DNA from 4 places in the Kitasatospora sp. NPDC057223 genome. Region 1 is predicted to be linked to each of the others. Evidence: riboswitches for the same ligand, from Rfam matches in the RefSeq annotation. Region 1 holds a riboswitch; each other region holds the start of a gene.
What was found. A riboswitch is a leader RNA that binds a small molecule or an ion and turns the genes downstream of it on or off. The one in region 1 is predicted to bind cobalamin.
Positions count from the first base shown of each region.

Region 1 (7,566 bases):
ATCGCCACCGGCCGCGCCACCCTGGACGCCGTCCGTGACGCGGGGAACCGCTGGGTCTTTCCCGACCTGGTCGACGAGGGGCACCAGCCCTGGGACGGAGTGCGCGAACTCTGGGCGGCCGGCTCCCCGGACGCCCGGCACGCGGTGGACACCACGGACTTCTTCGACGTCGGGGTGGCCTCGCTGCGGGCCCACAAGGCGTACCTGGAGGGGCTCGGCGGCGACATGGCGAACGCGGCGGACTTCCTGGAGGGCTTCGCCCGCGCCGCCGGCACCCGGCTGGGCGTGCGGTACGCCTCGTCGTTCGAGGTGCTGCCGTTCAGCTTCGGCTGACGGGGCCGGCCGGGTGCCGCGGCCGCTACCGGCGGGCCCGCCGGCGCAGCACCTGGTGCACGGCCAGGGCGGCGACGACGACACCGAGCGCCACCAGCAGCCACAGCTGGTAGCGCACCACACGCTCGTACACGGTGCCGATGTTGGCGCCCGCGAGATAGCCGAAGGCCGACCAGACACCGACCCACAGCACCGCGCCGAGGACGTTGAAGAAGGTGAAGCGGCGCGCGTCCATGCCGGTGGTGCCGGCGATGATGCCGTTGGCCTGGCGCAGCCCGTCCACGAAGCGGGCCACCGTGACGACCTTGCCGCCGTGCCGGTCGAAGAAGCCGTCCGCGCGTTCCATCCGGGCCGGCGTGAGCAGCACGTAGCTGCCCCAGCGGTGGACGAAGGCCCGGCCGCCGGTGCGCCCGATGACGTAGCCGAGGGTGTTCCCGGCGATCGCGGCGACGAGGGCGATGACGATCACGGCGGCGAGGTTCAGGTGCCCCGTACCGGCGTAGACGGCCGCCAGCACCAGGATGGTCTGGCCGGGCGCGGGGATGCCGCAGTTGTCGAGCAGCACGAAGGCGGCCAGCGCCGGGTAGCCGTAGTGCTCCAGCAGCGGGGCCAGGCCGTCCAGCGGGCCGGGCAGCGGCGCGGACACGCTAGTGGTCCGTCCCGCGCCGGGCGGGCGCGGGACGGACGGTGCGCGTCAGCTGATCTTCTTGCTGTGCTCGACGACGGTGTCCGGTCCCGGGTAGACGAGCCCCTCGTGGCCGTCCTCGAAGGACACCAGGTACGGCGGCTCCCCGTTGGGGCCGCGGACCTCGGTGATCTCGCCCGTGCGGTCCGCCATGCCCACCGACCTGCTGTGGATGTGGAGCTGGTCACCTACCGCTGCATGCACGATCTGCTCCTTAGGTAGTGACGGCCCTCGTGCCGCCGACAGGCAGGCCGCCGCGCCCGGGCCGGCCGGGCCGCCGGCAGCCGTCCTGCTTCCACTGTGCTGCCGGCCGGGCCGGCCCGCAACGCTTCGGTGCCGCTGGTCAGGCGCCCGCGGGCCGGTCCGAGAGGTAGCCGCGGAGCAGGCGCTTGCATTCGGCGATCAGCACGGGGTCGCCGTCGGGGTCGCTGCGGAAGGCGAGTTTGAGGACGGCGTCCGCCGACTCCAGCGCCACCCGCAGGACCACCGGGCCGCCCGGCCGCCCGGCCCGGTCGGTGAACAGGTCGCCGCCGAGGGCCTGCAGCCGCACCGCCACGGTCGCGTTGTTGTCGAGTGTCGTGTCCAGCAGGTGCCGGTCGTCGAGGACGCCCGTCGGGCTCGGGTCGACCAGGCCGAAGTCGACCTGCCCGAATCCGGGTACGGCCCGCTTCATGGCGACGAACTCCTCCACCGCGAGGTCGACGAAGCCGGGCACGCCCGGCGGGGCCTCGGCCTCCAGCCGGCGGGCGAGACGCTCCAGGTAGCGCTCCAGGTTCCGGGCGGCCAGGGCGGCGAGCAGGCTCTCCTTGCCGGCGAAGAACTGGTAGAGCGTGCCGATCGGCACCTGGGCCCGCTGGGCCACCGCCTTGGTGGTCAGGGCGGTGGCGCCGACCTCGTCCAGCAGGCTCGCGCAGGCGTCGAGGATGCGCTCGTACCGTTCCTGGCTGCGCTGCTGCACCGGACGTCGCCGGGGAGCGGTGCTCGGCCCGCCGAGCTGCCCGACCGGGTCCCGGTGGTCCGTGTCCGCGCTCATGGCCACACTGTGCCGCATCCGGCGTTCCCCGGGCGAATCACCGGCGCGGGCGCCGCCGCGGGTACCCGTTCCGGCCCGGGGTGACGGCGCCGCCGGGTACCGGCATCCGGACGATCGCCGACGGGGCCGGTCCGGAGGGCCTAGGCTGTGCCTCGCAGTCGGTTCGCCCTGCCAGCCAGGCAGGCGCGTCGCAAGAGGGAACCCGGTGTGAATCCGGGACTGCCCCGCAGCGGTGAATGGGAACGACCGCCGTCACATGCACTGGGCCCCAGCAGGGGCCCGGGAAGCGACGGCCAGTAGGTGTCCGCCCTTCCAGGGCGGGTGTGCCCATGAGTCCGAAGACCTGCCACTGCCCGCGTGCACCCCGCACGCGGTGATCTCGGTGACCTCGTGGGCGGGTCGGCGGAGCGGGCGGGCACATCCTGGTGCCGCGCCCCCACTGCTGTGTTCCTTCGCGCCCCCGTGCTCTCCCGGGATCGCAACGCGACTCGCGAAGGAGAGTTCCGTGTCATCGAGTTCCACCACCCCGCAGTCCGGTACCCCGCAGCCGCAGCCCGGCGCTCGTCCGTCGGCCACCCCGCAGTCCACCGTGTACGGCTACCCGAGGCAGGGCCCGAACCGGGAGCTGAAGAAGGCGGTCGAGGGCTACTGGGCCGGTCGGGTCGACGCCGACGCCCTGCGGGCCACCGCCGCGGGCCTGCGGCGCGACAACTGGCACCGGCTGGCCGAGGCCGGCGTCACCGAACTGCCCACCGGCGACTTCTCGTTGTACGACCACGTGCTGGACGCCACGGTCGCCGTCGGCGCGATCCCGCCGCGCCACCGGGCCGCCGTCGACGCCGATCCGCTGGACGGCTACTTCGCCATGGCCCGCGGCACCCAGGACGCCGCACCGCTGGAGATGACCAAGTGGTTCGACACCAACTACCACTACCTGGTGCCCGAGTTGGGGCCGGACACGGTCTTCGCCGCGAACTCCGCCAAGGCCGTCTCCGAACTGCGTGAGGCCCTGGCGCTGGGCCACCGCGCCCGCCCGGTGCTGGTCGGCCCGCTGACCTACCTGCTGCTCGCCAAGCCCGCTCCCGGCGTCGGCGCCGACTTCCAGCCGCTCACCCTGCTCGACCGGCTGCTGCCCGTCTACGCCGAACTGCTCGCGGACCTGCGCGCGGCCGGCGCCGACTGGGTCCAGCTCGACGAGCCCGCCCTCGTCCAGGACCGCAGCCCGGCCGAACTGAGCGCCGCCGCAAGGGTCTTGCGCGAGCTCGGTGCGCTCACCGCCCGGCCGAGCATCCTGGTCGCCACCTACTTCGACCGCGCCGGCGAGGCGCTGAAAGTCCTCGCCAAGGCCCCCGTCGAGGGCGTCGGCCTGGACTTCACCGGCCCCGGCGCCGCCAACCTGGACGACCTCGCGGCCGTCGGCGGCCTCCCCGGCAAGCGCCTGGTCGCAGGCGTGGTGGACGGCCGCAACATCTGGATCAACGACCTGGAGAAGTCGCTGACCACCCTGGCCACCCTGCTCGGCCTGGCCGACCGGGTGGACGTCGCCCCCTCCTGCTCCCTGCTGCACGTCCCGCTCGACGCCGGCGCCGAGCGCGACCTCGACCCGCAGGTGGCGCGCTGGCTGGCCTTCGCCCGGCAGAAGACCGGTGAGATCACCACCCTCGCCCGGGGCCTGCGCGAGGGCACCCACGCGATCACCGCCGAACTCGCCGCCAACCGGGCCGACCTGGCCTCCCGCGCCGCCTCCGCCCTCACCCACGACCCGGCCGTCCGTGCCCGCGCGGCAGCCACCACCGCCGGGGACGCCCGCCGCCTCCAGGCCTACCCCGAGCGCGCCGTCGCCCAGCGGGCCCGGCTGAACCTACCGCTGCTGCCGACCACCACCATCGGCTCCTTCCCGCAGACCACGGAGCTGCGCACCGCCCGCGCCGACCTGCGGGCCGGCCGGATCGACGGCGGCACCTACCAGGACCGGATGCGCGCCGAGGTCCGTGAGGTCATCGCCTACCAGGAGAAGGCCGGCCTCGACGTCCTGGTGCACGGCGAGCCCGAACGCAACGACATGGTCCAGTACTTCGCCGAACAGCTCACCGGCTACCTGGCCACCCAGCAGGGCTGGGTGCAGTCCTACGGCACCCGCTACGTCCGCCCGCCCGTGCTGGCCGGCGATCTCTCCCGCCCGCACCCGATGACCGTCGACTGGTACCGCTACGCCCAGGACCTGACGAGCCGTCCGGTCAAGGGCATGCTCACCGGCCCCGTCACGATGCTCGCCTGGTCCTTCGTCCGCGACGACCAGCCGATCGCCGACACCGCCCGCCAGGTCGCCCTCGCCCTGCGCGACGAGGTGAACGACCTGGAGGCGGCCGGCGCCGCCGTCATCCAGGTGGACGAGCCCGCCCTGCGCGAGACCCTGCCGCTGCGCGCCGCCGACCGGCCCGCGTACCTGGCGTGGGCCACCGAGGCGTTCCGGCTCAGCACCTCCGGGGTCCGCGCGGACACCCAGGTCCACACCCACATGTGCTACGCCGAGTTCGGCGAGATCATGACCGCGATCGACGAGCTCGACGCCGACGTGATCTCCCTGGAGGCGGCCCGCTCGCACATGCAGGTCGCCCACGAGCTGGCCGAGGCCGGCTACCCGCGCGAGGTCGGCCCCGGCATCTACGACATCCACTCGCCCCGGGTGCCGAGCACCGCGGAGGCCGCCGCCCTGCTGCGCGCCGCCCTCGCCGCCATCCCGGCGGCGCGGCTCTGGGTCAACCCCGACTGCGGCCTGAAGACCCGCGGCTGGCCCGAGACCCGCGCCTCGCTGGAGCACCTGGTCGCCGCGGCCCGCGAGGTCCGCGCGGAGCCGGCCGGCTGACGCCACCGTGCCGGGCGGGTGTGACCCCGTGATCACCCGCCCGGCGCGGCCGGGCCCGGTGCGGGGCCATGACCTGGGCCGATCCTCCCGGGCCCGGACGCCTGCCCGCAGGGTCACCGCGCCGTGCCCGGATCCTGTACCCGTAGAGTTGGATAGGCATACCTTACGGAGATCCGGACGTGTTCGGCCGGGAAGTCAGCAGGGCAGGAGTGGGATGGTGGACGACGGCCGGGACGCGAGGCGCCCGCACGGCGAGCTCGTCGCGGATGTGCTGGCGGTCCTGTGGGCGGCCGGGGGGCCGATGACCCCGCAGCAGGTCAACGCATCGCTGGGCCGGGGCCTGGCCAGGACGACCGTGGCGACCATCCTGATCCGCCTCCACGAGAAGGGGACGCTCGTGCGGATCCGCTCGGGGCGGGGCTTCGCCTACCTGGCGGCGGACGACGCAGCCGGGCTGGCCGCCGGGCGGATGCGCCGGGAGCTGGAGGGCGATCCGAGCCGGGAGCTGGTGCTGAAGCGGTTCGTGTCCTCGCTCTCCGAGGGTGACGAGGACGTCCTGCGCCGTCTCCTGCTGGAATCCGAGGGCCCCGGGGAGCGTGCGTGACCCTGGTCCTGGCCCTCGTCGTGCTGGCCCTGCTGCTGCCCTGGGGCGCGGCGCCGGCGGCCCGCCGCCTGGCGGGCGTCCTTCCGCCGCGCGAGGCGTGCGCCGTCCTCACCGGGGCGGCGGTCCTGCTCGCGGGCGGCACCGTGGCGGCGTTGGCCGGACTGTTCCACGTGCCGTTCCTCGCCCATCTGGAACACCTGCCCGTGTCGCGGGTGGCGGCCGCGTGGCCGGCCGCCCTGCCGGTCGCCGGTGCGGCCGGGGTGGTGCTGGCAGCGCAGTCGGTGGTGGTGGTGCGCCGCTGGCGCGAGCAGCGTTCCGTGCTGGCGCGCGCCTGGGCGTCGACGGCGGACGCGGTGCCCGAGGGCGACCTGCTGGTGGTGCCGAGTGACGCCCCGGACGCGTTCGCCCTGCCCGCGCTGCGCCGGCGCGGCGGACGGGTCGTCGTGACGCAGGGGATGCTCCGGGCACTGGGCCCGGCGGAACGCGAAGTCCTGCTCGCCCACGAGCGGGCCCATCTCACGGGCCGCCACCACCTGATGTCCGTCGCCGCCCACCTGGCGGCCGGGGTGCACCCGGCCCTGCGCGGCCTGCGCCCGGCCCTGGACTTCCACCTGGAGCGCTGGGCGGACGAGGAGGCCTGCGCCTCGTCCGGTGACCGTCGGCTGGCCGCGGCCGCGATCGCGCGCGCGGCGCTGGCCGGAGCCTCGGCCGCGCGGGAGGGCGGAAGCCGCAGGCTGCTGCTGTCGGTGAGCACGGGGCCGGTCCCGCAGCGGGTCGAAGCCCTGCTCGGGCCCCGGCCGGTCCGGCCCGTCGCCCGCTCGGCGCGGGCGGCCGTCGCCGGGCTCCTGACGCTGGTGGCGGTATCGGCCCTGTCCGCGCCGGCGCTGGCGTACGGGCTGCACGAGTACGTCGAGTTCGCCGCCGAGGCGGTGCGGGGCCGCTGATCCGTCCGAGTGACGACATCGATGTAGACCGATCGCTGATCGGCAGGTACGGTAAGCCTCGGATTGCTTCGCGCACCTGCCGGCGCGGAGCACTGCGTACGAACGGGCCCGTGTGTGCACCGTGCCCGGAGCACGACGGCGGGCACGGCCGGAGGGCCTCGCGTGGCCCCGGCCGGAGGTGGTGCCGCCCTCCCCAGCGATTGGACGTGGTGTGTACGAAAGGGGACAGGGCTCGTCGACGCCCTCCGAGCAGGTGATCCATCTCCTGTCCGCGGCGGCCGCGGCGGCGGACGCGCTGCTGGGGGAGCGCCTGAGGGACCGTGGGATGAGCAGGGTCCACCAGCTGGTCCTCTCGACGTTGGCGAGGCTGGGCCCTCATGCCAGGCTCGATCTGGCGGTGCAGGTCGGGGCGTCGGAGGCGGACGCGGAGCGGGTCGTCGACGACCTGCTGGCAGCGGGACTGGTCCACTCGCTGGTCGTCCACGCCGGGGGCCGGCAGCAGTTGGTGATGCTCACCCCGGCCGGGCAGGCGGCGCTGGACGCCCTGCAGGGTGACGCCACGGCCACCCAGGACGTCCTGCTGGCGTCGCTGACGCGGGGGGAGCGCATCCAGCTGAAGTACCTGCTGCGGCGGGTGTGCGCGAGTGGGGCGGCCCACGGCGGCCGGGCGCGCGCGGTCGGTCCGTAGCGTCTCCGGAGCCGGACGCGGCCGCCGCCTCCGGGAGCGGCGGCCGGGTGGCACGGCTCAGGTCGCGGCCGGGTGGCGGCCGGCCGGCACGGCTCTGCCCCGACCGTCGAGCGTGAGGACGGCGTCGGCGTGGCGGGAGACGAGCGGGAGGTCGTGGCTGACGAGGACGACGGCCAGGCCCCGGGCGCTCCGCAGGTCGCGCAGCAGGGTCATGATCCCGTCGGCGGTACCGGCGTCGAGCGCGGAGGTGACTTCGTCGCACAGCAGGACGTCGGGCTCGGCGGCCAGGGCGCGGGCGATGGAGACCCGCTGCCGCTGTCCGCCGGACAGTTCGTGGGGGTAGCGGGCGGCGAACTCCTCCGGCAGGCCGACGGCGGCCAGGAGTTCCGCGACCCGGTCGGCCCGCTGCCCGG
Region 1 covers NZ_JBHUWW010000009.1:42,919-50,484, forward strand. Annotated here, with positions in the region: gene ACFUK0_RS05960 (PIG-L deacetylase family protein) at 1-333, shown strand, start outside; gene ACFUK0_RS05965 (DedA family protein) at 359-979, opposite strand; gene ACFUK0_RS05970 (DUF1918 domain-containing protein) at 1,028-1,222, opposite strand; gene ACFUK0_RS05975 (TetR family transcriptional regulator) at 1,362-2,051, opposite strand; cobalamin riboswitch at 2,194-2,417, shown strand; gene metE (5-methyltetrahydropteroyltriglutamate--homocysteine S-methyltransferase) at 2,641-4,917, shown strand; gene ACFUK0_RS05985 (BlaI/MecI/CopY family transcriptional regulator) at 5,132-5,521, shown strand; gene ACFUK0_RS05990 (M48 family metalloprotease) at 5,518-6,465, shown strand; gene ACFUK0_RS05995 (MarR family winged helix-turn-helix transcriptional regulator) at 6,791-7,153, shown strand; gene ACFUK0_RS06000 (ABC transporter ATP-binding protein) at 7,211-7,566, opposite strand, start outside.

Region 2 (7,566 bases), on a different contig from region 1:
AGCTTCATGATCACGGCCGAGTCGGTGGACGCGATCCGGGCCGCCAGCTCCTCCTCCGGCAGCGTGCCGGGCAGGATCGTCAGCACCTCCTCGGCCTCCACCAGCGCCCGGCCGAGCCGGGCGGCGGCGGCGCTGACCGAGGTCACGCCGGGCACCACCTCGGTCGGGTAGCGGTGCGCGAGCCGCTTGTGCATGTGCTGGTACGAGCCGTAGAAGAGCGGGTCGCCCTCGGCGAGCACCACCACGTCGCGACCGGCGTCCAGGTGGGCGGCCAGCCGGGCGGCGGCCTCCTCGTAGAACTCGTCGATGGCGCCCCGGTAGCCGCCGGGGTGGTCGGTGGTCTCGACGGTGACCGGGTAGACCAGTCGCTCCTCGATCTGACCGGGCGTCAGATAACGTTCGGCGATCGAACGGGCGATCGAGCGGCCGTGCCGGGCACTGTGGTACGCCACCACGTCCGCCTTGCCGATGAGTTCGGCTGCGCGGACGGTCACCAGCGACGGGTCGCCCGGGCCCAGGCCGACCCCGTAGAGCCGGCCCGGCTTCGACTGGTTGTCCGTCACTCTTCTTCACTCGCAATCGCGTTGATGGCGGCGGCGGCCATCGCGCTGCCGCCGCGGCGGCCGCGGACCACCAGGTGCTCCAGGGCGGAGGGGTGTTCGGCCAGGGCCTGCTTGGACTCGGCGGCGCCGATGAAGCCGACCGGCACGCCGATCACGGCGGCCGGGCGCGGGGCACCGGCCTCGATCATCTCCAGCAGCCGGAACAGCGAGGTCGGCGCGTTGCCGACGGCGACCACCGCGCCCTCCAGCCGGGGCAGCCACAGCTCCATCGCGGCGGCGCTGCGGGTGTTTCCCATCCGCTTCGCCAGCTCGGGGACGGACGGGTCGGAGAGCGTGCAGATGACCTCGTTGTCGGCGGGCAGCCGCTTGCGGGTCACCCCGCTCGCGACCATCGACACGTCGCACAGGACCGGCGCGCCGGCCCGCAGCGCCGCGCGGGCGTCCGCGACGACGCGCGGGGACCAGAGCAGGTCCTCGACCAGGTCGGTCATGCCGCACGCGTGGATCATGCGCACCACGACCTGTGAGACGTCGGCGGGCAGGCCCGCCAGGTCGGCCTCGGCCCGGATGGTGGCAAAGGACTCGCGGTAGATGGCCGCCCCGTCCTTCTCGTACTCGATCACTTCGTCCTCCGGGCCCGGGCCACTGCTTCGGCCATCTCTTGCGTTGTCACTGCCGGCTGTTCCACTGCCGGCTGTTCCACTGCCGGCTGTTCCACCGGCCGCTGTTCCACCGACTGCTGTTCCACCGACCGCGGGGGATCCTGCGGCGGGCCCGGGCGGACGGACACCTGGTAACCGTCCCCCGTGGCGAGGACGTCCACCCACTCCCCCGCGGGGTGTCCGCACCGGCGGGCGCAGCCCGACCAGTGCACGGGCAGCAGCCGCTGCCCGGCGGGGCCGTCAGCGGCGAGGGCGCGGGCCGCGTCGGCCCGGACGTCCGCGAGCGACCTGGCGCAGCCGGGGGTGCCGGTGCAGGCCATCGCCCCCTCCCACGGGGAGTGCGGGTCGAGCCCCGGGCCGGCGGCCGCGATACGCCGGGCCCAGGGGCCGGCGGCGTCCGGCGGGAGTCCGGGGATCACCACGCCCCGCCACGGGGTGACCCGCAGGCTGCCCGCGCCGGCCTCGGCGGCGTCGGCGAGCAGCCGCCATCCGGCGGCCGTGGCCCGGCCGAAGGGCAGCCCTGCGCAGAGCGCGTACCGGCCGCAGGGCCCGGCGACCGGGCCGGCCTGCGGCAGGGTGCCGGGAAGTGCGGGCAGGGTGCGTACGGGCAGGCCGGGGAGGGTGAGCAGGGTGCCGTCCGGGTCGGCCTCGCGGATCCGCCAGGCCCGGGTGCCGGTGCTGCGCAGCAGGGCGAGGAAGCGTTCGGCGGCGAGCAGCGCGGCCGGTACGGCCTCGGCGGCCGGCACCTCGAAGGCCCTGGTGGCACGGCCCAGGCGCAGGAGTGCCGCGCCGTCGGGGGTTGCGATCAATGTCACATCGGCGTCGAGCCCGGCGACGTCGCCCCGGCCGTCGTCGAGGGCGAACAGGAAGCGGCCGGAGAGGCCGGTGGTCCAGTCGGCGGCGCACAGGGCCGCGTCCAGCGCGCGGACCCAAGTCGTCGTGTCCGCATGGCCGTTGCCGTCGACACCGGCGAGCGGCGAGGCGACGATGTTGCGGATGCGCTCGTGCCGGTCGGAGGGGAGCAGGCCGGCGGCGCGCAGCCGGGCGCCGAGCTGTGAGCCGCAGTCGTCCGGCAGGCCGCGCAGTTGGACGTTGCCGCGCGAGGTGGTCTCCAGCGAGCCGTCGCCCAGCCCTTCGGCGGCGTCGGCCAGCACCCGTACCTGATCCACCGTCAGCAGTCCGCCGGGCAGCCGGACTCGGGCGAGGGCCCCGTCGTCGGCCGTATGTAGGCGAAGGGTCCCCGGGCACGCGTCCTCGCGGGCCCGGTCGGGCCCGCCGGAGCCCTGGGCGGCGGGGTCGGTCGAGGGTGACATGGCCGCGAGCATACCGATGATCCGACCGGACGCTCTGTCCCGTGGATCACCCCCAGCGCCTACTATGCTCCCGGGCGGATCCTTGTGGTCCGCTCACGCCAGAGACGGCGCAAAGGGGAGGAAACCGGTGCAAACCCGGTGCGGTCCCGCCACTGTGACCACGGTTCACCGCCGTGGGAGCCAGGAACTCCTGCCGTCCTCGACTCTCCCCCGGTCTCCGGCCGGGGGGACACCCCACGGGGCGCGGACCCCGAGGAAGGCTCGACCTATGCGCCGCCGCATGCCTGCGCCCGGGCTCACCCCGGTGCCGCCGCCCCTGCTCGTGCCCGTGCCCGCCCTCACTGCCCGTACCGGGCAGGAGGGGTCCATCGAGGCCGGGAGGGCCTTCGCATGATCCTGCTTCTGTCGACCTCGGACACCGACCTGCTCAGTGCCCGGGCCGCCGAGGGCCCCGTCCCGTTCCGCCTCGGCAACCCGGCCCGGCTGACCGCCGACGACCTCCCCGCGCTGGTGGAGGGCACCGACCTGGTGGTCGTCCGGCTGCTCGGCGGGCGCCGCGCCTGGCAGGAGGGCCTGGACGCGCTGCTGGCCGGGCCCCGCCCGGTGATCGTGCTGACCGGTGAGCAGGCACCCGACGCCCAGCTGATGGAGCTGTCCACCGTCCCCGCCGGCATCGCCGCCGAGGCGCACGCCTACCTCGCCCACGGCGGCCCGGCGAACCTCGCCGAACTGGGCGCCTTCCTGTCCGACACCGTGCTGCTCACCGGCCACGGCTTCGCCGCGCCCGCCTCCGCCCCCGAGTGGGGGCCGCTGGAGCGCACCGCGACGGCGGAGAACGCCGACGGCCCGGTCATCGCGGTGCTCTACTACCGCGCCCACCACATGAGCGGCAACACCGCCTTCGTCGAGACGCTCTGCCGGGCCATCGAGGACAAGGGCGCCCGGCCCCGGCCGCTGTACTGCTCCTCGCTGCGCGGCGCGGAGCCCGGGCTGCTGGCCGAGCTGGGCACGGCCGACGCGATCATCACCACCGTGCTGGCGGCCGGCGGCACCCGGCCGGCCGACGCCTCGGCCGGCGGCGACGAGGAGGCCTGGGACGCGGGCGCGCTCGCCGCGCTGGACCGGCCGATCCTCCAGGCGCTCTGCCTGACCTGGTCGCGCGCCGCCTGGGAGGCCAGCGACGACGGCCTCTCCCCGCTGGACACCGCGACGCAGGTCGCCGTCCCCGAGTTCGACGGCCGGCTGATCACCGTCCCGTTCTCCTTCAAGGAGCTGGACGAGGACGGCCTGACCGTCTACGCGGCCGACCCCGAGCGCGCCGCCCGGGTCGCCGGGATCGCGGTGCGGCACGCCCGGCTGCGCTACATCCCGGCCGCCGAGCGCCGGCTCGCGCTGGTGCTGTCCGCGTACCCGACCAAGCACGCCCGGGTCGGCAACGCGGTCGGCCTGGACACCCCGGCCAGCGCGATGCGACTGCTCACCCGGCTGCGCGAGGAGGGCATGGACCTCGGCCCGCTGGACGGCCCGGACGCGCTGCCGGGTCTCGCGCCCGCCGCCGACGGCGACGACTCTCACGAGGGCGACGCGCTGATCCACGCGTTGATCGCGGCCGGCGGCTACGACCAGGACTGGCTGACCGAGGACCAGCTCGCCCGCAATCCCGTCCGCATCCCCGCCGCCGACTACCGGCGCTGGTACGCCGAACTGCCCGCCGGCCTGCGCGAGGAGGTCGAGCGGCACTGGGGCCCGGCGCCCGGCGAGCTGTACGTCGACCGCAGCCGCAACCCCGACGGCGACATCGTGCTGGCCGGCCTGCGGGCCGGGAACCTGCTCGTGCTGATCCAGCCGCCGCGCGGCTTCGGCGAGAACCCGGTCGCGATCTACCACGACCCGGACCTGCCCCCCTCGCACCACTACCTGGCCGCCTACCGCTGGATCGCGGCGGCGCAGGAGGACGGCGGCTTCGGCGCCGACGCGGTCGTCCACCTCGGCAAGCACGGCAACCTGGAGTGGCTGCCCGGCAAGACCGCCGCGCTGTCCGCCGACTGCGGCCCGGACGCCGCGCTCGGCGACCTGCCGCTGGTCTACCCCTTCCTGGTGAACGACCCGGGCGAGGGCACCCAGGCCAAGCGGCGCGCCCACGCCACCCTGGTCGACCACCTGGTGCCGCCGATGGCCCGGGCCGAGAGCTACGGCGACATCGCGCGCCTGGAGCAGCTGCTCGACGAGCACGCCAACATCGCCGCGATGGACCCGGCCAAGCTGCCGGCCGTCCGGGCCCAGATCTGGACGCTGATCCAGGCCGCCCGCCTCGACCACGACCTCGGACTGGACGAGCGACCCGAGGACGACGGCTTCGACGACTTCCTGCTGCACGTCGACGGCTGGCTCTGCGAGGTCAAGGACGCCCAGATCCGCGACGGGCTGCACGTGCTGGGCCAGGCCCCGGCCGGCGTCGACCGGGTCAACATCGTGCTCGCGATCCTGCGCGCCCGGCAGATCTGGGGCGGCGTCGCCGCGCTGCCCGGCCTGCGCGAGGCGCTCGGCCTGGACGAGTCCGCGCTGACCCTCGGCGCGACCGACGCGGCCGAGGCGAAGGCCCGTGAGCTGGTCGAGGCGATGGAGGCCGAGGACTGGGCGCCGGAGGCGGTCGAGAAGATCGCCGCCGGCCTGCCGCCCGCCGTCGCCGAGGTGCTGGCCTTCGCGGCCCACCAGGTCGTCCCGCGCCTCGCCGCGACCACGGACGAGCTGGACGCCGTCGTGCACGCGCTCGGCGGCGGCTTCGTGAAGGCCGGCCCGTCCGGCTCGCCGCTGCGCGGGCTGGTCAACGTCCTGCCGACCGGGCGCAACTTCTACTCCGTCGACCCGAAGGCGGTGCCCAGCCGGCTCGCCTGGGAGACCGGCCAGGCGCTGGCCGCCTCGCTGGTCGAGCGCTACCGGGCGGACAACGACGGCGCCTACCCGCCCTCGGTCGGCCTCTCGCTGTGGGGCACCAGCGCGATGCGCACGGCCGGCGACGACATCGCCGAGGCGTTCGCCCTGCTCGGCGTGCGCCCGGTCTGGGACGACGCCTCGCGCCGGGTCACCGGCCTGGAACCGATCGGCCTGGCCGAACTCGGGCGTCCGCGGATCGACGTGACGCTGCGCATCTCGGGCTTCTTCCGGGACGCCTTCCCGCACGTGGTCAACCTGCTGGACGACGCGGTGCGCCTGGCCGCCCGCCAGGAGGAGGCCGACGAGGACAACTTCGTCCGGGCCCACGTCCAGGCGGACCTGGCCGAGCACGGTGACGAACGCAAGGCCACCGTCCGGGTGTTCGGCTCCCGCCCGGGCACCTACGGGGCCGGTCTGCTCCAGCTGATCGACAGCCGGGACTGGCGCACCGACGCCGACCTCGCCGAGGTCTACACGGTCTGGGGCGGCTACGCCTACGGCCGCGACCTCGGGGGCCGCCCGGCCCGCGAGGAGATGGAGACCGCGTACAAGCGGATCACCGTGGCGGCGAAGAACACCGACACCCGCGAGCACGACATCGCCGACTCGGACGACTACTTCCAGTACCACGGCGGCATGGTGGCCACCGTCCGGGCGCTCACCGGCAAGGCGCCGACGGCGTACATCGGCGACTCGACCCGGCCCGAGACGGTGCGCACCCGCACCCTCACCGAGGAGGCGGCCCGGGTCTTCCGCGCCCGGGTCGTCAACCCGCGCTGGATCGAGGCGATGCGCCGGCACGGGTACAAGGGCGCCTTCGAGATGGCGGCGACCGTCGACTACCTGTTCGGCTACGACGCCACCACCGGCGTGGTCGCCGACTGGATGTACGAGAAGCTCACCCAGGAGTACGTGCTCGACCCGACCAACCGCGAGTTCCTGGCGGGCGCCAACCCCTGGGCGCTGCACGGGATCAGCGAGCGGCTGCTGGAGGCGGCGAGCCGGGGCCTGTGGGCCGAACCCGACCCGGAGCTGATCGAGCAGCTCCAGGCCGCGTTCCTGGAGAGCGAGGGCGACCTGGAGGGCGAGGGCTGACGGCCGACGGGTGCCGCCCGCCCCAGCGGGTAGGCGGCGCCCGTGCTGATCTTCAAAGTCCGCGAATTCCGCCGTCACCGGCCCGGTGACCTGGTGACATCCACCCCCGGGGCGGACAATCGGAGGATGTCGCTCCGATTCGCGCTGACCCGGCCCCCGCGGTACGCCGCGCTCGTCGCGGGCGCCGTCCCGGTGCTCTGCTTCCCGGGGGCCGGTCTCGCGGCACTGGCCTGGGTCTGCCTGGTGCCCGGTCTGCTGCTGATGCAGCGGGCGCCGAGTGCGCGGGAGGCCGCCGTGCGGGGCTGGTGGTTCGGCGCCGGGTTCATCCTCACCGCGATGTACTGGCTGATCCCCTCGATCGGCCCGGCGCTGCCGGTGCTGGCGGTGCTGTTCGGTGCGCTCCAGGCCGGTGTGGGCTTCGCGGTGTGGCGGCTGCTGCGCCCGCCGGTGACCGCCGGCCGGGCGCTGGCCGCGCTGGTGGTGGTGCCGGCGGTGTGGGTGACCACCGAGTTCGCGCGCTCCTGGCAGGCGCTCGGCGGCCCGTGGGCCCTGCTCGGCGCCACCCAGTGGCAGCATCCGGCGGTGCTGGCGCTGGCCGCCGCGGGCGGGATCTGGCTGGTCAGCGCCGCCGTGGTGGCCGCCAACACGGCGGTGGTGGTGCTGCTCTGCACCCGCCGGTGGCCGGTCCGCGTGCTGGCGGCCGGCGCCGGCGCGCTGGTTCTGCTGGCCGGCCCGGTGCTGTTCGCGCTGCGCACCCAGCCGGCCCCGGACGGCCGCGCGACGGTCGCGCTGGTCCAGCCGGGCATCGTCGAGGACGCGGGGCAGCGCCTGGACGCGAGCGTCAACGCCACCGCCGCCCTCGCCGGGCGGCCCGTCGACCTGGTGGTCTGGGGCGAGAGCAGCACCACCGCCGACCTGGACCGGGACACCGCCGTGCTGGAGCGGCTGCGCGCGCTGTCCGCCGCGACGGGGGCCCCGCTGCTGGCCGGGGAGGACGCC
Region 2 covers NZ_JBHUWW010000048.1:1,009-8,574, forward strand. Annotated here, with positions in the region: gene ACFUK0_RS18610 (precorrin-2 C(20)-methyltransferase) at 1-563, opposite strand, end outside; gene ACFUK0_RS18615 (precorrin-8X methylmutase) at 560-1,186, opposite strand; gene cobG (precorrin-3B synthase) at 1,183-2,538, opposite strand; cobalamin riboswitch at 2,607-2,751, shown strand; gene cobN (cobaltochelatase subunit CobN) at 2,929-6,567, shown strand; gene lnt (apolipoprotein N-acyltransferase) at 6,694-7,566, shown strand, end outside.
Region 2: another riboswitch for cobalamin. It lies ahead of cobN (cobaltochelatase subunit CobN); the one in region 1 lies ahead of metE (5-methyltetrahydropteroyltriglutamate--homocysteine S-methyltransferase).

Region 3 (7,566 bases), on a different contig from region 1:
GCTTGCGGGCCAGGCCCAGCCGGACGGGGCCGGACTCGCAGTCCAGTACGACGCTCGCCAGGCCCTGGGCGGCGAGCAGCCCGGCGGCCCGCCCGGCGTCGGCCAGCGCGTCGCGGCCGCCGGTGGCCCGGCCGTCGGTGACCACGACCAGCAGCGGGCGGCGGTGCGGATCGCGCATCCGCTCCACCCGCAGCGTCTCGTGGGCCCGCAGCAGGCCGGCCGCGAGCGGCGTCCGGCCGCCGGTGGGCAGCGACTCCAGCCGGGCCGCCCCGACCTCCACCGAGGAGGTCGGCGGCAGCGCCAGCTCGGCGGCCGCGCCGCGGAAGGTGATCAGGCCGACCTTGTCGCGGCGCTGGTAGGCGTCCATCAGCAGGGACAGCACGGCGCCCTTGACGGCGGTCATCCGCTGCCGGGCCGCCATCGACCCGGAGGCGTCCACCACGAACAGCACCAGGTTGGACTCCCGGCCCTGGCGGACCTGCTCGCGGAAGTCGTCCCGGCGCAGCTCCAGCGCCCGCCCGGTACGCCCGCGCGCGTGCTGGTGCGGGGCGGCGGCCTGCAGGGTCGCGGCGAGGTGCAGCCTGGTCAGCGTGCCCGCCGGGCGCCGGGCCCGGACGGTGTGCCCGCCGTCGGTCTCGGCGGGGGAGCGGCGCCCCTGGGCGCCCTTGCCGGTGCCGGGCACCTTGAACAGCCTCGTCCGGTACGGCTCCCCGGCGGCGACCGGAGCCTTCTCCCGGGCCGGGCCGGGGGCGGGGCTCCGGTCGGGTACGTCCTGGGCGGGGGAGTCCGGGGCCGGGGTGTCGCCCGCCGGGGCGTCCCGGGCCGGTTCGTCGAGGGCGGGCGCGTCCGGCCCGGCGGGGTCGGGGGCACCGCCGCCGTCCGGGCCGCCGTCCGGCCCGTCGCCGTTCCCGTCCGGCCCGTCACCCTCCGGCCCGCCGTCGGGATCGGGGTCGGGTTCGTCCGTAGGCTCCGGCTCCGGCTCGGCGTGCTCCTCCAGCGTCCGGTCCAGCTTCTCCTCGTCCAGCCCGGGTGCGTCGAACGGGTTGCGCCGGCGGCGGTGCGGCAGGGCCAGCCGGGCGGCCTGGCGGACGTCCTCCTCCAGCACCTCGGTGCGGCCCGACCAGGCGGCCAGCGCCACGGCGGTGCGGGCCATCACGATGTCCGCGCGCAGCCCGTCCACCTCGAACGCGGCGCAGACGGCGGTGATCTGACGGAGCGCCACATCACTGAGCAGGACTTCGGGCAGCAGGGCGCGGGCGGTGGTGATCCGGGCCGCGAGGGTCTGCTCGTCGTCGGCGAAGCGCGCGGCGAAGCCGGTCGGGTCGGCGTCGTGCGCGAGCCGGCGGCGGACGACCTCGGCCCGCTCCGACGGGTCGCGGGTGGCGGCGATCTCGACGGTGAGCCCGAACCGGTCGAGCAGCTGCGGGCGCAGCTCGCCCTCCTCCGGGTTCATCGTGCCGACCAGCAGGAACCGGGCCGCGTGCCGCACCGAGACGCCCTCGCGCTCGACGTACGAGCGACCCATCGCGGCGGCGTCCAGCAGCAGGTCCACGACGTGGTCCTGGAGCAGGTTGACCTCGTCGATGTAGAGCACGCCGCGGTGGGCCCTGGCCAGCAGGCCGGGCTCGTAGGCCTTGACGCCCTCGGCGAGCGCCCGCTCCAGGTCGAGCGAGCCGACGATCCGGTCCTCGGTCACGCCGACCGGGAGTTCGACCAGGTGGGCGGCCCGGGAGGCGGTGTCCGCGCCGTCGTGGGCGCCGTCCGGGCACTGCGGGTCGGGGGCGGCCGGGTCGCAGGCGAAGCGGCAGCCGCCGACGGTCGCGATGGACGGCAGCAGGCCGGCCAGCGCGCGCACCATCGTCGACTTGGCGGTGCCCTTCTCGCCGCGCACGAGCACCCCGCCGACGGCCGGCGAGACCGCGTTGAGCAGCAGCCCGAGCCGCAGGTCGGCCATGCCGACGATCGCGGTGAACGGGTATCGGACGTCACTCATTCGCGGTCCATCTCCTCTGTCAGGTCTTCGGCATCCGTACCCACAGAACTGCTCACGGCGCACCCGGCGGCACGAAGGGCAGCCCGTCCGCCGGGATCCCGCCCTCGATCAGGCGCCACAGCGCGCCGGTGTCGGCGTGCTCCTCGATCAGGTCGCCGAGCCGGTCCAGCCGGGCCTCGCGCGCCTCGGCGAAGCAGGTGTCCGGCGCCGGGACGAACGCGCGCCCGGCCAGCTTCGCCACCTCGCGCAGCAACTCCCGGCGGAACCCGTCGTTCTCCAGCGCGCCGTGCCAGGTCGTCCCCCACACCGATCCGTCCCGGCAGCCGTCCAGGCTCTGCCCGCGGCCATCGGAGAAGAACGGCTCCCCGCCCTCGACCGTGACCACGCCGTGGTGGATCTCGTAGCCCTCGACCCGCTGCCCGTAGGCCTCGCCGACCGGCCGGGCCAGCACCTTTTCGGCGCCGAACCGGACGTGCGCGGGCAGCAGGCCGAGGCCGCCGACCGCGCCGGCCTTCGACTCCACCTCGTCCACGATCTCCCGGGCCAGCATCTGGTACCCGCCGCAGACGCCCAGCACCGGCAGCCCGGCCGCGGCCCGCGCCCTCAGCGCCGGCTCCAGGCCGCGCTCGCGCAGCCAGGCCAGGTCGGCGACGGTCGCCCGGGTGCCGGGCAGGATCACCAGGTCGGCGTCGGCCAGTTCCTCCGGCCGGGTCGCCCAGCGGACGAGCACCCCGGGCTCCTGGGACAGCGCGTCCAGGTCGGTGAAGTTGGACAGCCGGGGGAACCGCACCACGGCCACCCGCAGCACGTCCGCGCCGTACGGGCCGGGGCTGTCCTCCCGGTCGACGACGGTGGAGAGGTCGAGCGAGTCCTCGGCGTCCAGCCACAGGCCCTTGAGCATCGGCAGGGTGCCGAGCACCGGACGGCCGGTCAGGCCGTGCAGCATCTCCAGGCCCGGCTGGAGCAGCCGGGCGTCGCCGCGGAACTTGTTGACGAACCAGCCGGCCACGTGCCGCTGGTCCTCGGCGGACAGCAGCGCCAGCGTTCCGTACATGGCGGCGAACACCCCGCCCCGGTCGATGTCGCCGACCACGACGACGGGCAGCCCGGCGGCGGTGGCCAGGCCCATGTTGGCGATGTCGCGGTCCCGCAGGTTGATCTCGGCGGGCGAGCCCGCGCCCTCGCAGACCACCACGTCGTACCGGCGCCGCAGGTCGGCCAGGCACTCCAGGGCCCGCTCCAGCAGGACGGGCTTGCGCTCGCGGTAGTCCATCGCGCCGACCTCGGCGACCGCCCGCCCGAGCAGCACCACCTGGCTGCGGCCGTCCGCGCCGGGCTTCAGCAGCACCGGGTTCATCGCCGCCTCGGGCTCGACCCGGGCGGCCTGCGCCTGCATCGCCTGCGCGCGGCCGATCTCGGCGCCGTCGGCGGTGACGAAGGAGTTGAGGGACATGTTCTGCGCCTTGAACGGCGCGACCCTGACGCCCTGCCGGGCCAGCCACCGGCAGATCCCTGCCGTGACCACGCTCTTGCCCGCGTCCGACGTCGTTCCGGCGACCAGCAGTGCCCCGCTCAATTCCGGCCACCCTCTCGTTGACTGCCTCGTTGCCCACCGACTGTCCGTAGGGCGTACCGCAGGGCGCCGTGCCCGGCCACCGTGACGCCGAGCGCCAGCAGGCCGACCCGGCGGGACAGCCGGCAGGCGCGCTCGATGTCGTCCACCCCGACCGGGCGCAGTTCGGCGCCGAGCACCGGCCGGTGCTCGACCCGCGCCCCGTACGCGAGGGTGCCGCCCAGCCGCACCCCGAGGGCGCCGGCGAAGGCGGCCTCGGCGCGGCCCGCGTTGGGGCTGGGGTGGGCGGCGCCGTCGCGGTGCCAGACCCGCCAGGCCGTGCCGGGCTCGCGAGCGGCGCAGACCGTCAGCAGGGCGGTGAGCCGGGCCCCCGGCCAGCCCGCCACGTCGTCGAGCCGGGCCGAGGCCCAGCCGAACCGGGCGTAGCGCGGCGAGCGGTGCCCGACCATCGCGTCCAGGGTGTTGACGGCGCGGAAGGCGAGCAGGCCGGGGGTGCCGGCCAGCGAACCCCAGACCAGGGCGTTCACCACGGCGTCGGCGGTGTTCTCGGCGACGGACTCGACCACGGCGCGGGCGATCTGCTGCTCGTCGAGGGCGCTCGGGTCGCGCCCGCACAGGTGCGGCAGCCGCTCGCGGGCGGCGGCGAGGTCGCCCGCGGAGAGCGCGCGGCCGATGGTCCGCGCCTCCCGGGTGAGCGAGGTGCCGCCGAGCACCGTCCAGGTCGCGGCGGCGGCCAGCGCCGCCCGGCCGGCGGGGAGCCGCCCGGCCGTCCGCTCGGCCAGCACGGCGCCGGCCGCGACGGTGCCGACGCAGAGCGCCGTGTACGCCGTGCCGGCGGCGCGGCGGTCACGCCAGAGCAGCCGCTCCAGGCGGCCGGCGGCGGTGCCGAAGGCGGCCACGGGGTGGCCGCGGCGGGGGTCCGCGAAGCGGGCGTCGGCGAGGTATCCGGCGACGGCTCCGAGGGCGAAGGCTGCGCTGCGGGTCAGCCCGCGCACGGCAGGGGCGACGCGGTTCGGCGGCGGGCTCGGTTCGACGGTGGCCGGTGGTCGGCCCGGGCAGCCTGCATGGCGTGCGTGTCCTCACTCAGGGTCCGCGCCCTGGATCGACGTACCGGGGGCGAGAGTCTCCTGGCTTCCGGGTCGGGCACGCCCGGGGCGTCCGCGGGCCCCGGGGGGCCGTGCTGACGCCTGTTCGAGTGTGCTCCCCGGTGACAGTGGCGGGACCGCGCCGGATTCGCACCGGCTTCCTCTGCATTGCCTCCGTTTGGCTGAAGGATCCCATCACGCTGTTCGACCGGGCGTCAACCGAGGTCGCGGAGGGTTTGGTCACACGCCGGGCGGGCACGGCGGGCGCGCCCGCAGCGGCGGTTGGGCGGCCGGCCGGCCGGCCCCGGGAACCGTCGCTACCTCCGAGTACGGTGCCCGCCGGGCCGTCGGGCTCTGGACGATCCGCCGGTCGCGCGGGTGGAGCCCGGGCCGCGCTTCGTGCGTTCGGAGCCTGGGGGCGCACCGGCCCCGGCCCGTACGGTCGTTCCCCATGCGACCCAGACAGCCCCACCTGCCGCCGGTCCCCTTCTCGCCCGCGGCGGCCAGGGCACACCGTGCCGGACTGGGCCTGACCCCTCAACAGGTGGCCGAGGGGATGGCCGCGCACGGGATCCGGCTGCTGCCCGGCCACGTCATCGGCTGGGAGAGCGGTGAGATCCGGCCGTCCGAGGAGGAGTTCATCGCCCTGGCCCGCGCCCTGTGGTGTCCGCCGGCGCAGCTGATGGGCGCCCGCCCGGCCTGCCTGCGCGACTTCCGGGTGGCCCGCGAGCTGGGCCGGGAGGAGGCGGCCCGCCGGATCGGCGTCCCGCCGCGCGCGTACGAACTGGCGGAGGCCACCGGCAGCTGGAACGGCGACGAGGACCAGACGTACGCCCTGGCCCAGGTGCTCGGGCTGACCCTGCGGGACGTGCCGGCCGTGCTCGGGCGCGGGGACGAACTCGAACAGCGGCTGCGCCGGTGCGTCGACGGGCGCTGGCAGGCGCAGGTCAAGGCGATCGGGCGGATCGTCCCGGTGCCGCGGGAGACCCTGGCCGCCGTCCTGACGGACCTCCAGGAGGAGCAGCAGGTCACCGCCCACTGGGGTGCGGGCAGCTGGGGGTCCGCCGCCCCGGCGCAACCTGAGCCGCCCCGGCGTGACCGCCCGCTCGCCGAGCGCTTCTGGGAGCTGCTGGCGGGGCAGCACACCGGGATCCCGGTCTGACCGGCGCCGGCGGCGAGCCGGCGTTCCGTGCCCCGGACGGCCCGCACCGGTGGCCGCCCGCCCGCGCGGCGAGTGGACTGGTGTGTGTATGCAACCGGGCCGCGGCCGGCGAGGCGGCGGAGCGGCAGGCACCAGAGCGGGGAGAGCGATATGCGTTGGGGAACCGCAGCCGTCGTGGCGGCAGCCGCAGCCGGGACGGGCGTCGCCGTGCTGGCGCTCGGCCGCAGGGTCTCCGAGCGGGCGGTGCACCCGGGGGCGGGCGGCGCCCCGAAGGGCGCCGCGCAGGTACGGGTCACCGGCCTGGCGGCCGGCCGCGTCACGCTCACCCGGACGCCGCAGAGCGCCCGCCCCGGCCGCTACGCCCTCGAATGGGGGGCGGACGGTCACGCGGTGGTCGGGGACGTCCTGCAGAGCTCCCCGCAGGGCGTCACCCGCCGTCTGGAGCGCGCCGACGGCGCCCCGGAGCCAGGTACCGCCGTCCGGCTGACCCCGCGGGTGTACCGGGGCGACCCGGGGACCGCCCTCGGGCTCCCGTTCATCGAGACCGCCGCCAACGGTGAGGGCGGCGCGCTGCCCGCCTGGTACGTGGACGGCAAGCGCGGCATCTGGGTGCTGCTGGTGCACGGCCCGGGCGCCGACCGCGAGCAGACGCTCTGCGCGATGCCCCAGCTGGCGCGGCTCGGCCTGCCCGTCCTCTCGGTCACCTACCGGGGGGACGAGGGGGCGCCGGCCTCCCCCGACGGGCTGGGCCACTTCGGCGAGACCGAGTGGCGCGACGTCGAGGCGGCCGTCCGGCTGGCCCTGGACAGCGGTGCGGGCCGGGTCGTCCTCTACGGGTGGTCGCTGGGCGCCACGATGGCCCTGCAGACGGCCGCCCGCTCCACCTGGGCGTCGGCGGTCAGCGGGCTGATCCTGGACTCGCCGGTGCTCGACTGGCCCGCCACCGTGCGCCGGCAGGCCACCGGCGCCGGTGTCAGCGCCCCGCTCGCCGCGCTGGGCGCGCTGGCCGCCGAGGGGCGCTCCAAGGTCGACCTCGCGGGCTTCGCCCGGCTCGCCGAGGGCACCGACCTCCAGGTGCCCACGCTGGTGCTGCACAGCCCTGCCGACGCGGTCGCGCCCTGGCAGGCGGCCGCCCGCCTCGGGGAGCGCCGGGCCGACCTGGTCACCCTGCGGCCCGTCCCCGGGGCGGAGCACGCGGCCCTGTGGAACGCGGATCCGGGCGGCTACGAGGAGAGCCTGCGGCGGTTCCTCACGCCGCTGCTCTGAACCCGGCCGTCCGGTGCCGGCGGGTACCAGAGGGTGGCGTGAGCACGTCATTTTCGGGTCGGGCGGGACCGGTTTGGGGCCTGTTGCCCGATCTTGTGACCCCTACCGCCCCGCCTCCCCGCAGACTCGCCGAACTCGATGTGACAGAACGCCCGTGCACGGGGAAGACTGCACGGCGTGACGTCTCGGAACCCGCGCGACCGTGATGCCCCGCTCCCGCCGACGATCGGTACCGGCGCGACGGTGACGCGTCTGCCCGGTACCGCCCACCGCACCGACGGTGCGCGTCCGGGCACCCCCGGCGCACCCCGCCGCCGTGGCCCCGCACCGGCCCCCGGGCGCGGGCGTGTCCCCGTACCCGAAGGCTTCCCCGCACCCGCCGAGCTGGCCCCGCTGGCCCGGCGGATGCTCGTCGACGCCGTCCGGATCGCCCGCTGGGCCGGCGAGCTGGAGCAGGTCGACAAGCGCGGCGAACTCCTGCCCGACG
Region 3 covers NZ_JBHUWW010000056.1:16,080-23,645, reverse strand. Annotated here, with positions in the region: gene ACFUK0_RS20575 (putative cobaltochelatase) at 1-1,993, opposite strand, end outside; gene ACFUK0_RS20570 (cobyric acid synthase) at 2,046-3,569, opposite strand; gene ACFUK0_RS20565 (cobalamin biosynthesis protein) at 3,566-4,561, opposite strand; cobalamin riboswitch at 4,666-4,860, opposite strand; gene ACFUK0_RS20560 (helix-turn-helix domain-containing protein) at 5,103-5,813, shown strand; gene ACFUK0_RS20555 (alpha/beta hydrolase family protein) at 5,964-7,079, shown strand; gene ACFUK0_RS20550 (hypothetical protein) at 7,257-7,566, shown strand, end outside.
Region 3: another riboswitch for cobalamin. It lies ahead of ACFUK0_RS20565 (cobalamin biosynthesis protein); the one in region 1 lies ahead of metE (5-methyltetrahydropteroyltriglutamate--homocysteine S-methyltransferase).

Region 4 (7,566 bases), on a different contig from region 1:
CCCGCCAGGTCGCCGAGCAGGTCGCCCGGCTCGCCGACCCCTGCCACGGCCCGGACGGCGGCTACGACCGCTCGCTGCCGCTGGCCGCCCGGATCATCCGGGTCGCCAACGCCCACGACGACCTGCTCACCGCCGCCCGCGGCCGGGGCGTGCCCTGCCCGGCGGGGCGGCTGGAGGCGCTGGAGGCGCTCCGGCTGGAACGCGGCCGGTCGTACGACCCCCGGGTGGTCGAGGCGCTGGCCAGGATGGGCAGCCGGGCGCGCGAGCCCGCCCCGGGCCCCCGTCCGGCCTCCGGGCGCGGGGAGCGCCGCCGGCGGTGACCGTGGTTGGATGCGGTCGTAGCGTGGAACACCCGATCCGGGGCGCGGGTTCAGCACTTCGGGCCCGGTCGTCCGCTGCCGTGGGCTTGCGGTCCGGGGCCCGCGGTGCGGGACTGGCGTAGCGGGGCCGGCGGTGCGGGGCAGGCCGGCCCGTGGCCCGGCGATCGGCAGTGGGCAGAGCAGGCAGGCAGGGCAGCAGAGCAGCAGGGCAGACCAGCAGGACCTACGAGCGGGACCAAGCGGACGACAACGGCAGGGACGAACGTGAGGATCTTCCACCGGACACGGCACCGGCCGTCCGCCACCTGGCGGCAGACGACCGACCGGGCCTTCACGCTGATCGGCGACGGCCGCTACGAGGACGCCGGCGCACTGCTCGTGATGGCCGCGGACCTGGAGCCCTGGCTCTCCGACTCCTGGTTCAACCTGGCGCTGCTGCACAAGTTCCGCCGCGACTGGGAGCAGGCCAGAGCCGCCGGCCTGCGCGCCGTCGCCCTGCTGGACCGCGAGCACGGCGCCGCCGACTGGTGGAACCTCGGCATCACCGCCACCGCGCTGCAGGACTGGCCGCTGGCCCACCGGGCCTGGCAGGCGTACGGGCTGAAGCTGCCCGGGCGCACCGGTGCGCCGCTGAACAGCCCGGTCAGCCTGGACCTCGGCACCACCCCGGTGCGGCTCTCCCCGGAGGGCGAGTCCGAGGTGGTCTGGGGCCGCCGGCTCGACCCGGCCCGGATCGAGGTGCTCTCCATCCCGCTGCCGTCCTCGGGCCGCCGCTGGGGCGAGGTGGTGCTGCACGACGGCGCCCCGCACGGCGAGCGGGTCGCCGACGGCGCGGCCTACCCCGTCTTCGACGAGATCGAGCTCTGGGCGCCCTCCCCGGTGCCCACGTACGTGGTGCTGCTGCACGCCGCCACCACCGACGACCGGGACGCCCTGGAGCGCCTGGTCGCCGAGGCGGGGTACGCGGCCGAGGACTGGACCTCCTCCGTCCGGCTGCTCTGCCGCGCCTGTTCGGAGAGCCGGATGCCCACCGACGACGGCCGCACCGCCCACCACGACCCGCACGACGACGGCGACGCCGCCCACCCCGGGCACCTGAGCCACCTCAGCCAGGGGGCCGGCGGGCTGGCCTGGCTGGCCGAGCGGGAGTGCGGCATCGCGGCGCCGGCCGGGCTGGTCCGGGTGCTGCTCGACCGCTGGGTGGCGGCGGCGCCGGGCAGCCGGGCCTACCGCGACCTGGAGGAGGTCTGCTGAGGCGGGCCCGCTCCTTCCCCGGGTAAGGGACGTGGGCCCGCCGGGGGCCGTACCCTTGAGCGGACACCTCGGCAGACCCATGGGAAGCGGAAGAATCGATGGCGGAGCAGCACGACCACACCCACGAGCACGACCACGAGCACGGCGGGGAGCAGGCCGGTCAGGCCGCACCGCTGAAGGTGGTCGGTGAGGAGCCGGACCTCTCCAAGGGCACCGCCCGCCCGATCACCGTGGTCGGCAATCCCGTCCTGCACCACGAGTGCAAGGACGTCGTCTCCTTCGACGCCGCCCTCTCGACGCTGATCGACGACATGTTCGTCTCGATGTACGCGGCGGAGGGCGTCGGCCTGGCGGCCAACCAGATCGGCGTGGACGCCAAGGTCTTCGTCTACGACTGCCCGGACGACGAGGGCGTGCGCTACATCGGCCACGTCGTCAACCCGGTGCTGGAGGAGCTCCCGGCCGCGCGCCGGGTGCTGGACGACAGCAACGAGGGCTGCCTGTCCGTCCCCACCGCCTACGCGGAGCTGGCCCGCCCCGACTTCGCGGCGGTGACCGGCCAGGACAAGGACGGCAACGCGATCCGGGTGGAGGGCACCGGCTTCTTCGCCCGCTGCCTCCAGCACGAGACCGACCACCTGTACGGCCAGCTGTACATCGACCGGCTCTCCAAGCGCGACCGCAAGGACGCGCTCAAGCAGATGGCCGAGGGCACCGCGAAGTACGCCACGGTTCCCAACGACTGACGCCGTGACAGGCAGGAGGGCCCGGTACCGCGGATCCGCGGTGCCGGGCCCTCCTGCCTGCGGGCCTAGAAGTCGTCGTCGAAGGCGACCGAGCCCTCGACGGCCACCTGGTAGGCGGACACCCGGCGCTCGAAGAAGTTGGTCAGCTCCTGGACGTTCTGCAGCTCCATGAACCCGAACGGGTTGCTGGAGCCGTAGCGGACCGGCATGCCGAGGCGGGCGAGCCGCTGGTCGGCGACGGTCTGCAGGTACTCCCGCATCGACGCGGTGTTCATGCCGGGCAGGCCCTCGCCGCAGAGGTCCTGGGCGAACTGGAGCTCGGCCTCGACGGCCTCCTCCAGCATCTCGGTGACCTGCTTGGCCATCTCGTCGTCGAAGAGGTCCGGCTCCTCGGAGCGGACGGTGTCGACCACCGAGAAGGCGAAGTCCATGTGCATGGACTCGTCCCGGAACACCCAGTTGGTGCCGGTGGCCAGGCCGTGCAGCAGGCCGCGGCTGCGGAACCAGTACACGTACGCGAAGGCGCCGTAGAAGAACAGGCCCTCGACGCAGGCCGCGAAGCAGATCAGGTTCAGCAGGAACGCGCGGCGGTCGTCCTTGGTCTGCAGCGAGTCGATGTGGTCGACCGCGTTCATGTACTTGAAGCAGAACTGCGCCTTCTGGCGGATGGAGGGGATGCTCTCCACCGCGTCGAAGGCCGCCGCGCGGTCGTCCGGATCGGGCAGGTAGGTGTCGAGCAGCGTCAGGTAGAACTGGACGTGCACGGCCTCCTCGAACAGCTGCCGGGACAGGTAGAGCCGGGCCTCGGGGGAGTTGATGTGCTTGTAGAGGCTCAGCACCACGTTGTTGGACACGATCGAGTCACCGGTCGCGAAGAAGGCGACCAGCCGGCCGATCATGTGCCGCTCGCCCTCGCTGAGCTTGGCGAGGTCGGCGACGTCGGAGTGCAGGTCCACCTCCTCGACGGTCCAGGTGTTCTTGATCGCGTCCCGGTAGCGGTCGTAGAACGACGGGTAGCGCATCGGACGCAGCGTCAGCTCGAAACCGGGGTCGAGCAGCATCTTCTCGCGGCCGGGCGCGTCGAAGTCGGTCTCCGGGGTGGGGGAACTCACTGGCAGGCCTCGCAGGACTCGGGGTTCTCCAGGGAGCAGGCGAGCGCTGCCTCCTCCTCCGGAGTGAGGGTGGGCGTCGGCACGGACACCGGGGCCGGGGCGGCCGCGCGGGCGGCGCCGGAGGCGGCCTGAGCGATCCGGGTGGCCGGGCGCGACCGCAGGTAGTACGTGGTCTTCAGGCCGACCTTCCAGGCGTACGCGTACATCGAGCTGAGCTTGCCGATGGTCGGCGCCGCCATGAAGAGGTTCAGCGACTGGCTCTGGTCGATGTACGGCTGCCGGGCGGCGGCCAGGTCGATCAGCGCGCGCTGCGGCAGCTCCCACGCGGTGCGGTACAGCGAGCGGACCTCGACGGGCAGCCAGTTCAGCTCCTGCACGGAGCCGTTGGCCTCGCGCAGCGCGTCCCGGGTCTGGGCGTCCCAGACGCCCAGCTCCTTGAGCTCGCGGACCAGGTACGGGTTGACCTGGAGGAACTCGCCGGAGAGGGTCTCGCGCTTGAACAGGTTGGACACCTGCGGCTCGATGCACTCGTACACGCCCGCGATGGACGCGATGGTGGCGGTCGGCGCGATCGCCAGCAGCAGCGAGTTGCGCAGGCCGGTGGCGGCGATCCTGGCGCGCAGCGCGTCCCAGCGCTCCGCCCACTGCGGGGCCGTCTCGAAGTGGTCGATGTGCAGCTGGCCGCGGGCGGCGCGGGTCTCCGCGTACGCCTCGTGCCGGCCCAGCTCCTCGGCCAGCTCGTTGGAGCGCTCGTAGGCGACCAGCATGATGCGCTCGGCGATCAGCGTGGACAGCCGCTTGGCCTCGGCGGAGTCGAAGTCCAGGCGGAGCTGGAAGAAGACGTCCTGAAGGCCCATCACGCCGAGGCCGACCGGGCGCCAGCGGGAGTTCGAGGCGCCGGCCTCGGGGGTCGGGTAGAAGTTGATGTCCACCACGCGGTCGAGGAAGGTGACGGCGGTGCGGACGGTGGTGTCCAGCCGGTCCCAGTCCATCGCGTTCAGCAGGTCGGCGGGGGTGGCGCCGGGGGCGACGTGCGCGCCCAGGTTGACCGAGCCGAGGTTGCAGACGGCGGTCTCGGAATCGTCCGTGACCTCGATGATCTCGGTGCAGAGGTTGGAGGAGTGGACGGTCCGGCCGGGGACGGCGGTCTGGTTGGCGGCGCGGTTGGAGGCGTCCTTGAAGGTCATCCAGCCGTTGCCGGTCTGCGCCAGGGTGCGCATCATCCGCGAGTAGAGGGTCTGCGCGGGGATGGTGCGCACGGCCTTGCCCGCGGCCTCGGCGGCGAGGTAGGCGGCGTCGAAGTCGGCGCCCCACAGGTCGACCAGCTCGGGGGTGTCGGCGGGGGAGAACAGCGACCAGTCGGCGTCGGCGTTCACCCGGCGCATGAACTCGTCCGGGATCCAGTGGGCGAGGTTCAGGTTGTGGGTGCGCCGCGCCTCCTCGCCGGTGCTGTCGCGCAGCTCCAGGAACTCCTCGATGTCCGCGTGCCAGGTCTCCAGGTAGACGCAGGCCGCGCCCTTGCGCCGGCCGCCCTGGTTGACCGCCGCGACCGAGGAGTCCAGCGTGCGCAGGAACGGCACGATGCCGTTCGACTTGCCGTTGGTGCCGCGGATCAGCGAGCCGCGCGAGCGGATCCGGCTGTAGGACAGGCCGATGCCGCCGGCGTGCTTGGACAGCCGGGCGATCTGCGCGTAGCGCGAGTAGATCGAGTCCAGGTTGTCCAGCGGCGAGTCCAGCAGGTAGCAGCTGGACATCTGCGGGTGCTTGGTGCCCGAGTTGAACAGCGTCGGCGAGGACGGCAGGTAGGACAGCGCGCTCATCAGCGCGTACAGCTCGGACACCTCGCGCACCGACTGCTCGTCGTCGCCGACCGCCAGGCCGGACGCGACGCGGAGCAGGAAGTGCTGCGGGGTCTCGATCACCTTGCGGGTGATGGGGTGGCGCAGCAGGTAGCGCGACTGGACGGTGCGCAGGCCGAAGTACTCGAAGCGGTCGTCGCCCCTCTGGTCGATCAGGGCGTCCAGGGTGTCGGCGTGCTTGGCCACGAACGCGGCCGTGGTGTCGCCGATCAGGCCCTCGGCGTGGCCGACCGTGATCGAGGCGGAGAAGGACACCGCGCCCTGGCCGACGGCCTCGTCGGCGATCTCCAGGGCGAGCAGGCGGGCGGCGAGCTTCGAGTACTGCGGGTCCTCGGCGATCATCGACGCGGCGGCCTCGACGGCCAGCCCGCGCAGCTCCGCGAAGTCGGAGCCGGCGTGGCGGCCGCGCAGGGCGGCGGCGGCGACGTGGCCGGGGTCGACCTCGGGCAGGTCTGCGCTGCGGTCGGTCAGCAGCCGCAGGAGCGCTCCGCCCGGGTCGGACACCGTCGGGTCGGACGGTGCGGAGGTGCTGGAACCCTGGGCGGGCAGCGTGGCTGAGGCAGCGGTGGTCAAGGCGCTCTCTCCTGGCGGCGATCGGCGGACGACTCAAGGTCACCGGGCCGTACGGGGGCAGGGGAGCACGGCGCGTGTGCCGGGTGGCGTCGCGCGACGGTGTCTCCCCGGCCCGCCCGCGAGGCCCGGAAGTGTTGCCGTGCTGCAGGGCCTCTGCGGGGAGGCCGTGTGGCACGCCGTCGGCAGGTATTCGGACTCGCGGGGCCTTGGGAACAGCCCGCTCACCGCTGCGGGGCAGTCCCGGATTCGCACCGGGTTCCCCTGCGTTCGACAGCAGGAGTGAGCATACATCTAGTGCCGCTGATCCTTGTTACCACCACATGTTGTGTCGCGCCGATCGTTTGTTCGAGTGGGCGAGTGGTGTGGAGTCATCCCGGAGGGGCCCTTGACGTGGCTTTCCGGGGCCCGTGCGGGCCGTTCGGGCACCCCCCGCGCGCCGGTGGCTGCGGGTGTCCGTCCGGTGCCTTCAGAGGGCCTTGCTGTAGACCAGCAGGTCAATTCCCGGGGCCGGTGACCAGTCCCGCCCGGGCGCGCGGCGGAAGCCGATCCGCTCGTAGAGGCGGTGTGCCGCGTGCATGTCCGGCCGGGTGGAGAACGCCATCGCGGTCAGGCCCAGCGCGCCGCTGCGGGCCAGCGCGGCCCGCACCAGCGCCTCGCCGACGCCCCGGCCGCGCGCCGGGGCGCCCGTGGCGAGCATCCGGATCTCGCCCTCGTGCGGCTCGGCGACGTCGGCCCAGACGGTGCCGCCCGCGGCGAAGGTCACACAGCCGAGGACCTGTCCTCCTGGCCCGCCGTCGACCGCGACGAGGAGTTCGGCCTCCCGGGCCCGGCGGGCGGTGTCGCGCAGGAGGTCGACGTAGGGGCCGTCGGGCGCGGTGTGGCCGCCCCCGACGAAGGCCTCGACGCAGACCTCACCCGCACCCGGGAGGTCCTCTTCGCGGGCGTGGCGGATGACGATGTGCATGGCGCCAGTGTGCCGGAGGGCAGGTCGCCGGCGGCGGGGAGGGTGCCGGCCGGGAGGGTGCCGGCGAGGGGCTCGGATGCCGGGCCGGGGGCGCCGTGCAGCCGGTCGGGGGTGCCGGGGTCGGCCGGGTAGCCGGTGGGCCGGTGCCAGTTGTCGCGGCCGTGCCGGCTGTTGCGGTCCACGTCGCGGCCGATCAGCACGCCGAGCAGGCCGAAGCCGCCGACGGCACCGAGCAGGGAGAGCGCGCCTGTGAGCGCCGAGGAGTCCATGACTCCACTCTGACGGCGCGTCCGGGGCGCCACGAGTGGCAGGAACGCAGGATTGCATCGAAATACTGCCACCCCGACCCTGGCGCCCGGCCCGGCCCGCACGGCATGCTGGACGGCATGCTCAAGAACGTCGTCGCCGTCGTCCTGGAAGAGGTCCACCCCTTCGAACTCGGCGTGGCCTGCGAGGTCTTCGGCCTGGACCGCAGCGAGGAGGGCCTGCCGGTGTACGACTTCGCGATCGCCGGCGCCCACCCGGGCCCGCACCGCACCCACGCGGGCTTCACCGTGGACGTACCGCACGGCCCCGAGCGGCTGGCCACGGCCGACCTGGTGATCGTCACCGCGACCGGCCTGCGCGACTCCTACCCGCTGCCCGTGGTCGACGCGCTCCGGGCAGCCGTCGACCGCGGCGCCAAGGTCCTCTCCATCTGCAGCGGCGCCTTCCTGCTCGGCCAGGCCGGGCTGCTCG
Region 4 covers NZ_JBHUWW010000040.1:17,458-25,023, reverse strand. Annotated here, with positions in the region: gene ACFUK0_RS16710 (HD-GYP domain-containing protein) at 1-320, shown strand, start outside; gene ACFUK0_RS16705 (tetratricopeptide repeat protein) at 585-1,574, shown strand; gene def (peptide deformylase) at 1,673-2,320, shown strand; gene ACFUK0_RS16695 (ribonucleotide-diphosphate reductase subunit beta) at 2,386-3,381, opposite strand; gene ACFUK0_RS16690 (ribonucleoside-diphosphate reductase subunit alpha) at 3,429-5,840, opposite strand; cobalamin riboswitch at 6,028-6,168, opposite strand; gene ACFUK0_RS16685 (GNAT family N-acetyltransferase) at 6,331-6,828, opposite strand; gene ACFUK0_RS16680 (helix-turn-helix domain-containing protein) at 7,215-7,566, shown strand, end outside.
Region 4: another riboswitch for cobalamin. It lies ahead of ACFUK0_RS16690 (ribonucleoside-diphosphate reductase subunit alpha); the one in region 1 lies ahead of metE (5-methyltetrahydropteroyltriglutamate--homocysteine S-methyltransferase).